4 regions of the Serratia sp. HNCC26DJ206 genome follow, and region 2 is predicted to be linked to each of the others. Evidence: predicted binding sites of a transcription regulator. Region 2 holds the regulator's gene; each other region holds the start of a gene.
What was found. Region 2 encodes PurR, which represses purine synthesis genes. Its sites were predicted from a motif close to CANGCAAACGTTTGCNTG; they were not measured.
Positions count from the first base shown of each region.

Region 1: the regulator PurR is predicted to act here: its motif matches at 1,599-1,616, upstream of AC2A1E_RS16745 (nucleoside-specific channel-forming protein Tsx).
Region 3: the regulator PurR is predicted to act here: its motif matches at 1,683-1,700, upstream of AC2A1E_RS07740 (amino acid aminotransferase).
Region 4: the regulator PurR is predicted to act here: its motif matches at 1,794-1,811, upstream of purE (5-(carboxyamino)imidazole ribonucleotide mutase).

Region 1 is NZ_JBXUGP010000024.1:62,642-65,761, forward strand. It holds gene AC2A1E_RS16730 (APC family permease) at 1-76, shown strand, start outside; gene yddG (aromatic amino acid DMT transporter YddG) at 167-1,060, shown strand; gene AC2A1E_RS16740 (hypothetical protein) at 1,133-1,405, shown strand; gene AC2A1E_RS16745 (nucleoside-specific channel-forming protein Tsx) at 1,760-2,635, shown strand; gene AC2A1E_RS16750 (hypothetical protein) at 2,706-2,873, opposite strand.
Region 2 is NZ_JBXUGP010000028.1:61,930-65,049, forward strand. It holds gene punR (DNA-binding transcriptional activator PunR) at 1-727, shown strand, start outside; gene purR (HTH-type transcriptional repressor PurR) at 708-1,733, opposite strand; gene cydH (cytochrome bd-I oxidase subunit CydH) at 2,056-2,145, shown strand; gene sodB (superoxide dismutase [Fe]) at 2,205-2,783, opposite strand; gene AC2A1E_RS18500 (C40 family peptidase) at 2,993-3,120, opposite strand, start outside.
Region 3 is NZ_JBXUGP010000009.1:28,746-31,865, reverse strand. It holds gene AC2A1E_RS07745 (MBL fold metallo-hydrolase) at 1-354, shown strand, start outside; gene AC2A1E_RS07740 (amino acid aminotransferase) at 426-1,616, opposite strand; gene ompC (porin OmpC) at 1,861-2,958, opposite strand.
Region 4 is NZ_JBXUGP010000014.1:11,456-14,575, forward strand. It holds gene cysS (cysteine--tRNA ligase) at 1-176, opposite strand, end outside; gene ppiB (peptidylprolyl isomerase B) at 535-1,029, shown strand; gene AC2A1E_RS10980 (UDP-2,3-diacylglucosamine diphosphatase) at 1,040-1,762, shown strand; gene purE (5-(carboxyamino)imidazole ribonucleotide mutase) at 1,892-2,416, shown strand; gene purK (5-(carboxyamino)imidazole ribonucleotide synthase) at 2,413-3,120, shown strand, end outside.

The DNA.
Region 1 (3,120 bases), on a different contig from region 2:
GTTTGCCTACTTGGTGTACCTCACCCGTCGTTTCCGCCAGCCGCCGCCACAGTTTGAGCGGCAGCCACAGCAGTAATCTTGCAAGGCGGGTGATCCCGCCTTTCTTTTTGCCTTTCAGGCCAGTAGAGTGAAAATCCTAAAAAATCGATGATTGGATCCTACCTTGATGCCTGCCTTATCCGTATCCCATAAAGCAACTCTGTTTGGCCTGCTGGCGATTGTGTTGTGGAGCAGCGTGGTCGGCCTGATCCGCAGCGTCAGCGAAGGCTTGGGGCCGGTAGGCGGTGCGGCGATGATCTACAGTGTGAGCACGTTGTTTTTGCTGATCGTGATGGGTATCCCGAAGCTGCGTGATTTCCCTCGTTCTTACCTGATTATTGGCAGCCTGCTGTTTGTGGCCTACGAGATTTGTCTTTCTCTGTCCCTGGGTTATGCCAGTAACCGCATGCAGGCGATTGAAGTGGGGATGATCAACTATCTGTGGCCCTGTTTTACCGTGTTGATGGCGATCCTGTTCAATGGCCAGAAGGCTACATGGTGGGTGATCCCTGGGCTGCTGCTGTCGCTGTTTGGCATCGGTTGGATCATGAGCGGCGATGGGGGATGGTCCCCGGCGCAAATGCTGGTCAATGTGCGCACTAATCCCCTGAGCTATGGGCTGGCGTTCAGCGGTGCGGTGATCTGGGCGGTCTATTGCAACGTCACCAAGAGGCTCGCCCAGGGCAAAAACGCGGTGGTGCTGTTTATTACGCTGACCGCGCTGGCCCTGTGGCTGCAATATCCGTTCAGTAATGAAAGCGGCATGCATTTCAGCCTGCCGGTTAGCGTGGCATTGCTGTCTGCCGGGATCGCCATGGGGGCTGGCTATGCGGCATGGAATGTCGGGATCTTGCATGGCAACATGACCTTGCTGGCCACGGTTTCTTATTTTACGCCGGTGCTGTCGGCGGTATTTGCCGCCGTGGTTCTCAGCACGTCGCTGACCATTAACTTCTGGCAGGGAGTGGCCATGGTCACTGCCGGTTCGTTGATTTGCTGGCGGGCCACGCGCGCAGGTTAACCTTGGTGATTCGCGAAGTGATGGATTTAAGCTAATCTCAAATTAACTGTTCTGCCTGAAGGAACGTGAAAAATGAGAAATGATATTCAGTTTATTCAGCAACCTGCGCTTGACGGGCATAGCTTCAGTACCGGCGACATTGTGCGCTTGACCACCGCTAACTTACTGCACGAATATCAATTGGATGTGGTTATTCTGCGCCGTGACGATAAGCTGATTTATGGTTCCGTAGTGGTTGCGGCACCCAAGACCGACATTCCGGTCGCCCGTTGGGAAATTGCCCGGGGGGATGAAGTGGTATTCCGCCAGGAGAATATTGCCAAGGCGCTTCCCGGAGTGCGCTAGTTCACCGTTTTGCACAGTGCCACCCCTCGAGTTAAAGCCGACACTCATAGTCGGCTTTTTTACGCCATTATTCTGAATCCGGCTAATCCCACGGGCCGTAGATAAAGGGTACAGATTCCGTGCTAAAACCCTTTTTTAATGATGGGTATCACATTGAATATGAATGTAAATGAAAAATAATTCAAAAAATGAGAACGCAATCGATTACCTCATCGTAAAATGTCTCACTGGATCACAGATTCTTGCACCCGCTGGTTTCTATAATGCGCGCGTCGGATTAACCGTTCGTTACACCAGACTCATCGTCATCTTTCTAACGGGCCGCCAATGGCCCTTTAAGCATGTGGTAATAAAATGAAAAAAATCGCTCTCGCAGCAGGTGTGCTTCTCACTGCGTCTTACAGCACATCATCAATGGCGGATAGCAAAGATAGCCAGTTCGTTTCAGATTGGTGGCACCAGAGTGTCAATGTGGTAGGTAGCTACCACACCCGCTTCGGGCCACAACTGAACAATGACGTGTATCTGGAGTACGAAGCCTACACCAAGAAGGATTGGCTGGATTTTTATGGCTACGTGGATGTGCCGAAATTCTTTGGTACGGGCAATACGCCAAACCGGGGTATTTGGGATAACGGCTCACCGCTGTTTATGGAGATCGAACCGCGTTTCTCGATCGACAAACTGACCGGTGCCGATCTGAGCTTTGGGCCATTTAAAGAGTGGTATTTCGCCAACAACTATATCTACGACATGGGTCGCAACAACGCATCGCGCCAGAGCACTTGGTATATGGGGCTAGGGACTGACATCGACACGGGTTTGCCAATCAGCCTGTCGATGAACATTTATGCCAAATATCAGTGGCAGAACTACGGTGCGGCGAATGAAGACAGTTGGGATGGCTACCGTTTCAAAGTGAAATACTTTGTGCCGTTGACTCAGATGTGGGGCGGCAACCTGAACTATATTGGTTTCACTAACTTTGATTTTGGTTCCGATCTAGGTAAGAACGATTTCACCGTTAATGGCCGCCAAGCTCGCACCAGCAATTCCATTGCTTCCAGCCATGTGTTGGCGCTGAACTACGATCACTGGCACTACTCGTTCGTTGCCCGTTACTTCCATAACGGTGGTCAATGGCAGGATGGGGTTGATATCGGTACACCGCAAGGCCCAATCAAGTCTACCGGTTGGGGTTATTACGCGGTTGTCGGTTATAACTTCTGATTTTCCGTGGTATCTAATAGCAAAAAACCCCGTTCAAACGGGGTTTTTTTGTCTCCGTTACAATGTTGACTCAACCGGGCAAATGCTTAACCGGTATGACCAATTTCCCTTTGACGACATAACATTCGTTATTTATCCATTTGAGAATTTGCTCACGGCTCACACCTTCATACCGGGCATAGCGATAGAGATCGCCATTGAAGTATTGCGTGATGTATTCCATAAGGGTCATTTGCATAGCTGTAACTCCTGAACGCCCACCCGTTGCCAGCCTGGCCACCGCGGGAGGTTAAGGTTTGTGAGTACTGAAATTTAGTTTATCACTAATAAAAGCTCAAGAAAGAGCACGAAAAATAACAGTAACCTACAAAAAGAAATCCCGCACGGGAAGGCGGGAAATAATAAGTATCACCACTTTCTGATGACATTAAATAGTATTTTGAGGTGCAACGAAAAAGAGCACACTAACTCTTTTTTGTGACCCA
Region 2 (3,120 bases):
AGAAGCGCGTACTGTTATCAAAAAAATGCTTGATACGCGTCGTCAATGCCAGCAGGTGGCCAATGGTTGGCGCGGGCAGCTAAAAATCGCGGTGGACATCATTGTTAAACCGCAGCGCAGTCGCCAACTGGTGCTGGATTTTTATCGCCACTTCCCCGATGTGGAACTGATGGTGCAACCGGAAGTGTTCAACGGCGTGTGGGACGCGCTGGTGGATGGCCGGGCCGAGATGGCGATCGGTGCCACGCGTGCGGTGCCGGTGGGCGGTGGTTTTGCCTTTCGCGATATGGGTTTTATGAACTGGTTGTGTGTCGTTAGCACGTCACATCCGCTGGCCAGTCTGACCGGTTTGCTGCGCAACGATCAACTGCGGCCATATCCTTCTCTATTGCTGGAGGATACGTCGCGCAACTTGCCCAAGCGAGTGACCTGGTCATTGGATAATCAGCGGCGGCTTACCGTCCCCGACTGGGTTTCCGCTGTAGATTGCCTGCGCAGCGGGTTGTGTGTTGGTATGGTACCCGCGCATCGCGTACTGCCATTGGTACAAAGCGGTGAACTGGTGGCATTGCAATTGCAGGAGCCGTTTCCCGCCAGTGCCTGCTGCCTGACCTGGCAGCAGAACGCACAATCACCGGCGATGGCCTGGCTACTGGAGTATCTAGGGGATAGTGAAACGCTCAACCAGGAGTGGTTGAGCGAAGAGACTAGCGGCGATAATCGATAAATGGGCCATCGGCCACGGAACGGCGTTCGATCAGTTTTGGATGCACTTCAATCACTTGGGATTCTTCACGCTTGCTGATAATGCGATCCAGCAGCATGGTGAAAGCCATTTCCCCCAGGCGCTCTTTCGGCTGGTGGATGGTGGTTAGCGCCGGGGTGAAATAGCGCGCGTTACGCACGTTATCGTAACCGATCACCGAAATATCCTGCGGGACGCGCAGACCCAGTTCGTCGGCGGCGCAGATCGCCCCCATTGCCATAATATCGCCTCCGCAAAATACCGCCGTAGGGCGGTGTTTCTGCGACAGGATCTGGTGCATGGCCTTGTAACCCGAATCGGGTTCAAAATCCCCTTGGACGATCCACTCTTCACGCACCTCAACGTTGGCCTCTTGCAGCGCCTTCAGGAAGCCCTGATGGCGGCCGCCGCCGGTGTTGCGTGATAACTGCCCTGGAATAGCACCGATATCACGGTGGCCACGTTCCAGCAGATAGCGGCCAGCCAGATAACCGCCTTCAAAGGCGTTATCGATAATGGTATCGGTAAAATCACCGCGTGCAGCACCCCAATCCATCACCACCATGGGGATATTGCGATAATCCTCCAGCATGCCCAGTAACTGGTCCGGGTATTCCGAGCACATTACCAGCAGGCCATCAACACGCTTTTGCGCCAGCATCGCCAGGTAGGCACGCTGTTTGTCGAGGTTATTGTGTGAGTTACAAAGGATCAGGGTATAGCCTTTGCTATAGCAGCTGTTCTCTACCGCCTCGATCACTTCAGCAAAGTAGGGCGCTTCACTTGAGGTCGCGAGCAAACCGATCGATTTGGTATGGTTAACCTTCAGGCTGCGTGCGACCGCGCTCGGGGAGTAGTGCAGTTCTTTGATCGCAGCCCGAACGGCCTCTTTTGTTTCTTCGGCGACGAAACGCGTTTTATTGATGACGTGCGAAACGGTGGTGGTGGACACGCCAGCGCGTTTGGCGACATCTTTAATCGTTGCCATGTAAAGAATGACTCCTGAACTCACATGTTATGCCATGTAAGTATGATGTTAATCGTTTGCCTGCATAGATCTCTCTCCAGAGAAGCGGAAGCTGAGTTTTTAGTGCTGAGTTCGTAAGCCGCTTAAACAGGAGGGGCATTTTGCCGGTACGCAGTTGTGAACTGCGGATTTTGTCCCAAATTGACGCAAAGTGGAAGATCTATTCGGCATTATAACTTGGGAAATGATAACAAGATTTTAGTCACGAACTGTGTGAAAATGATTTGACGCATTAATCGTGTGGATTTTATGCTTAGTGAAGCCAATCTGATAGGGAGTCGTTATGGATACCGATTTGAAGATGTCATTGATTACCACCGTTTGTGCTTTAGCAATGATTATTGTTTTCGGTTTTATCGCCGCATTGAACTGATTCATACCAAGAAATAATAAAGGCGCAGCATGCTGCGCCTTGCTATCAACCTCCAGCGATTACGCCAGATTCTTTTCCACGAACGCCCAGTTCACCAATGCCCAGAAGTTCTCCAGGTATTTCGGACGCGCATTGCGGTAGTCGATGTAATAGGCATGTTCCCACACGTCAACGGTCAGCAGCGGTTTGTCTTCACCGGTCAGCGGGGTTGCCGCATTTGAGGTGCTAACGATCGCCAGCGTACCATCCGCCTTTTTCACCAGCCAGGTCCAACCCGCGCCGAAGTTTTTCACGGCGGCATCGGTGAATTGCTCTTTAAAAGCAGCAAAAGAACCAAAGGATTTGGTGATCGCAGCGGCTACTGCGCCCGTTGGCTCGCCGCCACCCTGTGGTGACAGGCAATGCCAGTAGAAGGTGTGGTTCCACACCTGTGCTGCGTTATTGAACACGCCGCCGGTAGAAGTTTTGACAATCTCTTCCAGGGTTTTGCCTTCGAACTCGCTGCCTTTCACCAGGTTGTTCAGGTTAACCACGTAGGTGTTATGGTGCTTACCATAGTGGTATTCCAGGGTTTCTGCAGAAATGTGCGGTTCGAGAGCGTTTTTCTCATACGGTAATGCAGGTAATTCAAACGACATTGCTTTCTCCTTTTTATATACAGCACTATTATTCCGACAACCTCCAACCCGGTGGTTGAAGGAGGAAAACAGAATGGTTGTGTGTTTTTTATGGACAATAATCTTAGCAACTTTCCGGGTGAAAAAAAGGTTTAAAGCATGTTAAGCGGCTGATTGATTAAAGCATCGGCAGGAAAGGGCGGCTGAGGCTATGTCTCAGCCGCAATAAATCAACGGATAGTTTTTGGCGTGACAACACGGCGTGCGCCGATGTAGTGGTTCTGCCAGTAGTCGTTATCCAACTGGCTGACGCGGATTTCTTCGCCAGTACGCGGGGACTGGATAAACTTGCCGTTAC
Region 3 (3,120 bases), on a different contig from region 2:
TTGGCAGAATGCGCAGCCTTTACGCCGACGCAATGGTTGGAGGAAGGGGATACTGTGCAGGTGGGGGAATTATCGCTGGATGTTCTGCATTGCCCCGGACATACACCGGGTCATGTCGTTTTTATTAACGGCAAGGCGCGTCTGGCACTGGTGGGCGACGTATTGTTTAGCGGTGGCGTAGGTCGAAGTGATTTCCCGCGTGGTGACCATCAGACGCTGATTAACTCGATTCGCACCAAGCTATTGCCGCAGGGTGATGATATCGCGTTTATTCCCGGGCATGGGCCGATGTCCACCTTTGGGCAAGAGCGCCAAACCAATCCTTTCCTGCGCGAAGAGCCTGCTGTCTGGTAAGCGGGTATTCCCGGCAGCAATATAATAGCAAAGGGGCGCAGTACGCCCCTTTTTAATGCTGATTTTTCAGCTTAAAGTACGGCGACAATGGCTTCGCACAGCGGTGCCATATTGTCTGGCGTCATGCCCGCAACGTTAACGCGGCCAGAGTTAACGGCATAAACACCGAACTCATCACGCAAGCGCAGAACCTGCTCTTTGGTTAATCCACTGAAAGAGAACATGCCATTTTGGTTGATGATAAAGCTGAAGTCTTGCTTCGCGCCTTTCTCTTGCAGGGTATTCACGAACAGCTGACGCATACGGTGAATGCGCTGGCGCATGTCGGTCAGTTCCTGTTCCCAAGTGGCACGCAATGCTTCGTTACCCAAAATAGTGGCAACCACGGCTGCGCCGTGTGACGGTGGGTTGGAGTAGTTAGCGCGGATCGCTGCTTTAACCTGACTGAATGCGCGCTCGGCAGTTTCAGCGTCGGCTGCGACTACGGTACAGGCACCAACACGTTCGTTGTAAAGACCGAAGTTCTTCGAGTAAGAACTGGCAACAATCAGTTCCTTATGCTTGGCCGCAAAAATACGCAGACCCTGCGCGTCTTCTTCCAGACCTTTGGCAAAACCTTGGTAGGCGAAGTCGAACAGCGGCAACCAACCGTTGGCGACGGAAAGTTCCGCCAGCTGTGCCCATTGCGCTTCGGTTGGATCGATGCCGGTTGGGTTATGGCAGCAACCGTGGAACAGCACCACATCACCAGCCTCTGCACGTTTCAGGCTATTGAGCAGGCCATCAAAGTCCAGCGCGTGGTTGGCGGCGTCATAATAGTCATATTCCAATACTTCCAAGCCAACAGCGCCGAACACATTTTTATGGTTAGGCCAAGTTGGGTTGCTGATCCAGATACGTTTGGCGTTGGTTTGGTTGGCAATAAAATCTGCTGCGACACGCAGGGCACCGGTACCACCTGGTGTTTGCGCGGTGCGCGCACGCTTGCTGGCAATGATCGGGCTTTGTTTGCCGAATAATAACTCTTGTGTACAGCTGGCAAACTCAGGGATACCTTCGATACCCAAGTAGTTTTTGGTGATTTCATTTTCCAGCAGGTATTGTTCAGCTTTCTTCACGCTGGCCAGTACCGGTGTTTTACCGGTTTCGTCTTTATAGACGCCAATCCCTAAGTTGATTTTGTTCGGACGGGCGTCCGCGCGGAAAATATCGGTCAGACCCAGAATCGGGTCGGCAGGTGCAGCGGTGATTTTTTCAAACATGTCAGATTGCTTCCATGGCCTAGAGTTAAGCAGACAGAAGCATCAGGGTAGCGCCAGTTATCGGCTTTGCCAACCGTTTGCGAGAAAAACACATCGATCTTGTGATGGCGGCAGATTCAGCACAAAAAATGACGGAGAAGGGAGCATTAACAGGATAAAAAGCGGCAGGACAACGTAAACAAAAACAGGGCCGAAGCCCTGTTTTTAACTCATCTGGCAAGAGACTGCCATTAAGCGCAACAACTTAGAACTGGTAAACCAGACCGGTAGCTACGATGTTGTCGGTAGCAATGCCGTTAGCGTTGTAGAACCCTGAGTCGTTTTCATTCAGCAGGTTGATTTTGTAATCAACATAGGTAGACATGTTTTTGTTGAAGTAGTAAGTAGCACCGACATCAACATACTTAACCAGGTCTTTGTTGTTGCCGTATGAGGTGTTCAGGTCTTTGCCTTTAGACTGCAGGTAAGCGATAGAAGGACGCAGACCGAAATCGAACTGGTATTGTGCAACCACTTCATAGTTACGGGCTTTGTTAGCGAATTTACCGCTGCCGTATGGGGTCATGTTGTGAGTTTCAGAATACATGGTCGCAAAGTAGACGTTGTTCGCGTCGTACTTGGCACCCAGAACCCAAATTTCAGCTTTGTCGCCACCAGCATTAGACAGAGCTGCATCTTTCTGCTTAAGAGTACGGTTAGAAGAAGTGTAGGCTGCACCAACGCTGACGCCGGTATCCATGATTGCATAGGTGGTAGAAACGCCTACGCCATCGCCGTTAGCTCTTTTGAGTTCGCCTTCGCGATCATTTTTACCCTGATACTGCAGCGCGAAGTCCCAACCATCAACCGTACCGAAGAAGTTCTTGTTACGATAGGTCGCTACACCTGTAGCACGTGCGTTCATGAAGTTATCAGTGAAGGTGTAGGTATCGCCACCTTGCTCAGGCAGCATATCGGTCCAACCACCAATGTCATACGCTACGCCGTAGTTACGGCCGTAGTCGAATGAACCGTAATCAGCAAATTTCAGACCAGCAAAGCCCAGACGGGTTTTGTTGCCATCTTGGGCATCTTTACCTTCGCTGTTGCTAGCTGAGAAGTTGTATTCCCACTGGCCATAACCGGTCAGTTCGCTATTGATCTGGGTTTCACCTTTGAAGCCAAGACGCGCGTAAGATTTGTCACCGTCATCACCTTCATTACTAGAGAAATAGTGCAGGCCAACAGCTTTACCATACAAATCCAGCTTGTTGCCGTCTTTGTTGTAGATTTCTGCTGCGTTTGCTGCACCAGCTGCTAACAGAGCTGGGATTACTACTGCAAGAATGTTGCGTTTCATCATTATTACCCTCATTAGTGTTATTCGGACACCTTGCCACTGCCGTCAATAATTCTTTTGGAACTATTGTTGATAGTTTGGTGTCGTCCTGTGTCTGAACGCAGTGTTCCATTCACGGGCGGGTTAATCTAGAACGAAAATGCTACTAATGTCGCAATCGGGTTT
Region 4 (3,120 bases), on a different contig from region 2:
TAACCGAGATAACGCAGGTAGCGCGCCACCACGTCAAAAGCCACAAAGGTACGCCCGTGGCCGATGTGACACAGGTCATAAATGGTTACCCCGCACACGTACATGCCCACTTTACCGGCATGAATAGGCTTGAATTCCTCTTTTTGACGACTCAGGGTATTGAAGATCTTTAGCATCAGGGCATTCCGTGGTGTGCAATGTTGATCGGGTTAATCAACGTATTGAAACCCGAAAAGCTGAGCTAATGCAAGGTTAAGCCCAAGGATTGCTGATTTCAGCGGCAGAAAATCAGAGTTCCGCCCACGGGGCAAGCGGCAAGCTGCTGACTGATTAATTGAGATATGTTATAAAGCCGGTCTGATCGCTCACGTCTCTATACCCGTCATACTTCAAGTTGCTTGGGTGTTGACTGCCTTCACTCACCCCAGTCACTTACTTGAGTAAGCTCCTGGGGCTTCGTTCAGTTGCCGCCTACAAGCAACTCGAATTATTTTGGGTATATATGACACATCACTTCATTGCTAGGACTAAACTATGGTTACTTTCCACACCAATCACGGCGACATCGTTATCAAAACTTTCGCTGAGCAAGCGCCGGTCACCGTTGAAAACTTCCTGAGTTACTGCCGTGAAGGTTTCTACGACAACACCATCTTCCACCGGGTGATTAATGGTTTCATGGTGCAGGGCGGTGGTTTTGAAGCTGGCATGCGTCAGAAAGACACCAAAGCAACCATCAAAAACGAAGCCAACAACGGCCTGAAAAACACCCGTGGCACCTTGGCGATGGCGCGCACTAACGATCCACACTCTGCTACCGCACAGTTCTTTATCAACGTGGTTGATAACGACTTCCTGAACTTCCGTGCCGAAAATGCCCAGGGTTGGGGTTATTGCGTGTTCGCCGAAGTGGCTGAAGGCCTGGACGTGGTCGACAAAATCAAAGGCGTAAAAACCGGCCGCAGCGGCATGCACCAGGACGTGCCGGTGGAAGATGTAGTGATCACCAGCGTCACCATCAGCGAGTAATCGTCGCCGCATGAGCACGCTGTTTATCGCAGACTTGCATTTATGCGCACAGGAACCGGCAATCACTGCCGGTTTTCTGCGTTTTTTGCAGCGTGAAGCCGTTCACGCCGACGCGTTATACATTCTGGGCGATCTGTTCGAAGCCTGGATTGGTGACGACGACCCTGAGCCGTTGCACGCTGAGATCGCCGCCGCGTTAAACGCGCTGCAATTGGCTGGCACCCCCTGCTATTTTATTCACGGTAATCGCGATTTTCTGCTCGGCGAGCGTTTTGCCCAGGCCAGCGGCATGACCCTGCTGCCGGAACAGCAGGTGATCGATCTGTATGGCCGCAGAATCCTGATCATGCACGGCGATACTTTGTGTACCGACGATCAGGCCTATCAAGAATTCCGCCGTAAAGTGCATAACACCTGGATCCAGAAACTGTTCTTGGCTCTGCCGTTGCGCTGGCGTTTGAAGATCGCCGCCAAAATGCGTGCACGCAGCCAACAGACCAATAAGTACAAATCTGAAGCGATCATGGACGTCAACCCGCAGGCCGTTGAGCAAGCGATGCTGCACAGCAACGTGCACTGGCTGATCCACGGGCACACCCATCGCCCGGCGATCCACCCGCTTATGCTGAGTACCGGCAACGCCCAGCGTGCAGTGCTAGGGGCCTGGCACGTGGAAGGTTCCATGATTAAAGTGACGCCAGAAGCCGTTGAACTGATCGCATTCCCTTTCTGACAATAGAGCGCTTTTGGCAGCAAAAACCAACGACGCAACCGTTTTCCTCGCCATACACTCATGATATGCTCTACGCCCTCATCCGGCCTGCCGGGCCGACCTCTGTACAACGACAGGAGCCATATCCACATGGGAGCCAACGCTGCTTCAGCCACCAATGCTGAGGTTAAAATCGCAATTGTAATGGGATCAAAAAGTGACTGGGCCACCATGCAGTTTGCGGCCGAAGTTCTGACTATGCTCGAAGTCCCGTTCCATGTCGAAGTCGTCTCCGCCCATCGCACGCCAGATAAACTGTTCAGCTTTGCCGAACACGCAAGCGCGATCGGTTTTGACGTGATCATCGCCGGTGCCGGTGGTGCAGCGCACCTGCCGGGCATGCTGGCAGCGAAAACGCTGGTTCCGGTGCTGGGTGTTCCGGTGCAAAGCGCCGCGTTGAGCGGTGTCGACAGCCTGTATTCGATTGTGCAGATGCCGCGCGGTATTCCCGTCGGCACGCTGGCGATTGGTAAAGCCGGTGCGGCAAATGCTGGCCTGTTGGCGGCACAAATTCTGGCGCTGCACGACACGGCGCTGGCACAGCGCTTGGCTGCCTGGCGTCAGGCGCAAACTGACGATGTGCTGAATAACCCAGACCCGCGGGAGGAAGCATGAAGCCGGTTTGCGTACTGGGTAACGGCCAACTGGGGCGCATGCTGCGCCAGGCTGGCGAACCTCTGGGGATTACGGTTTATCCGGTGGGCATCGACGCCGAGCCAGAAGCGGTGCCCTATCAGAACAGCGTGATCACCGCCGAGATAGAACGCTGGCCGGAAACTGCGCTAACGCGTGAACTCGCCACCCACAGCAACTTCGTCAACCGCGATATTTTCCCACGCTTGGCCGATCGCCTGACGCAAAAACAGCTGCTCGATCAACTTAATCTGGCCACCGCCCCGTGGCAACTGCTGGCCAGCCGCGATCAATGGCCACAGGTGTTCGCGAATTTGGGCGAACTTGCGATCGTCAAACGCCGCGTCGGCGGTTACGACGGCCGTGGGCAGTGGCGTTTACGCCCGGGCCAGGAAAGCGAATTACCGGCCGATGCCTACGGCGGATGTATTGTTGAGCAAGGGATCAATTTCTCTGGCGAAGTGTCTTTAGTGGGCGCGCGCGGTCATGATGGCCAGTCGGTGTTCTACCCGTTGACCCACAATCTGCATGAAGAGGGTATTCTGCGTACCAGCGTGGTTCTGCCGCAGCCAAACCCGGCGTTGCAGCAGCAGGCAGAGCAGATGCTGTCGGCTATTTTGAATGAATTGAACTACGTTGGCGTGATGGCGATGGAGTGCTTTATCGTCGGCGATCGCCTGTTGATC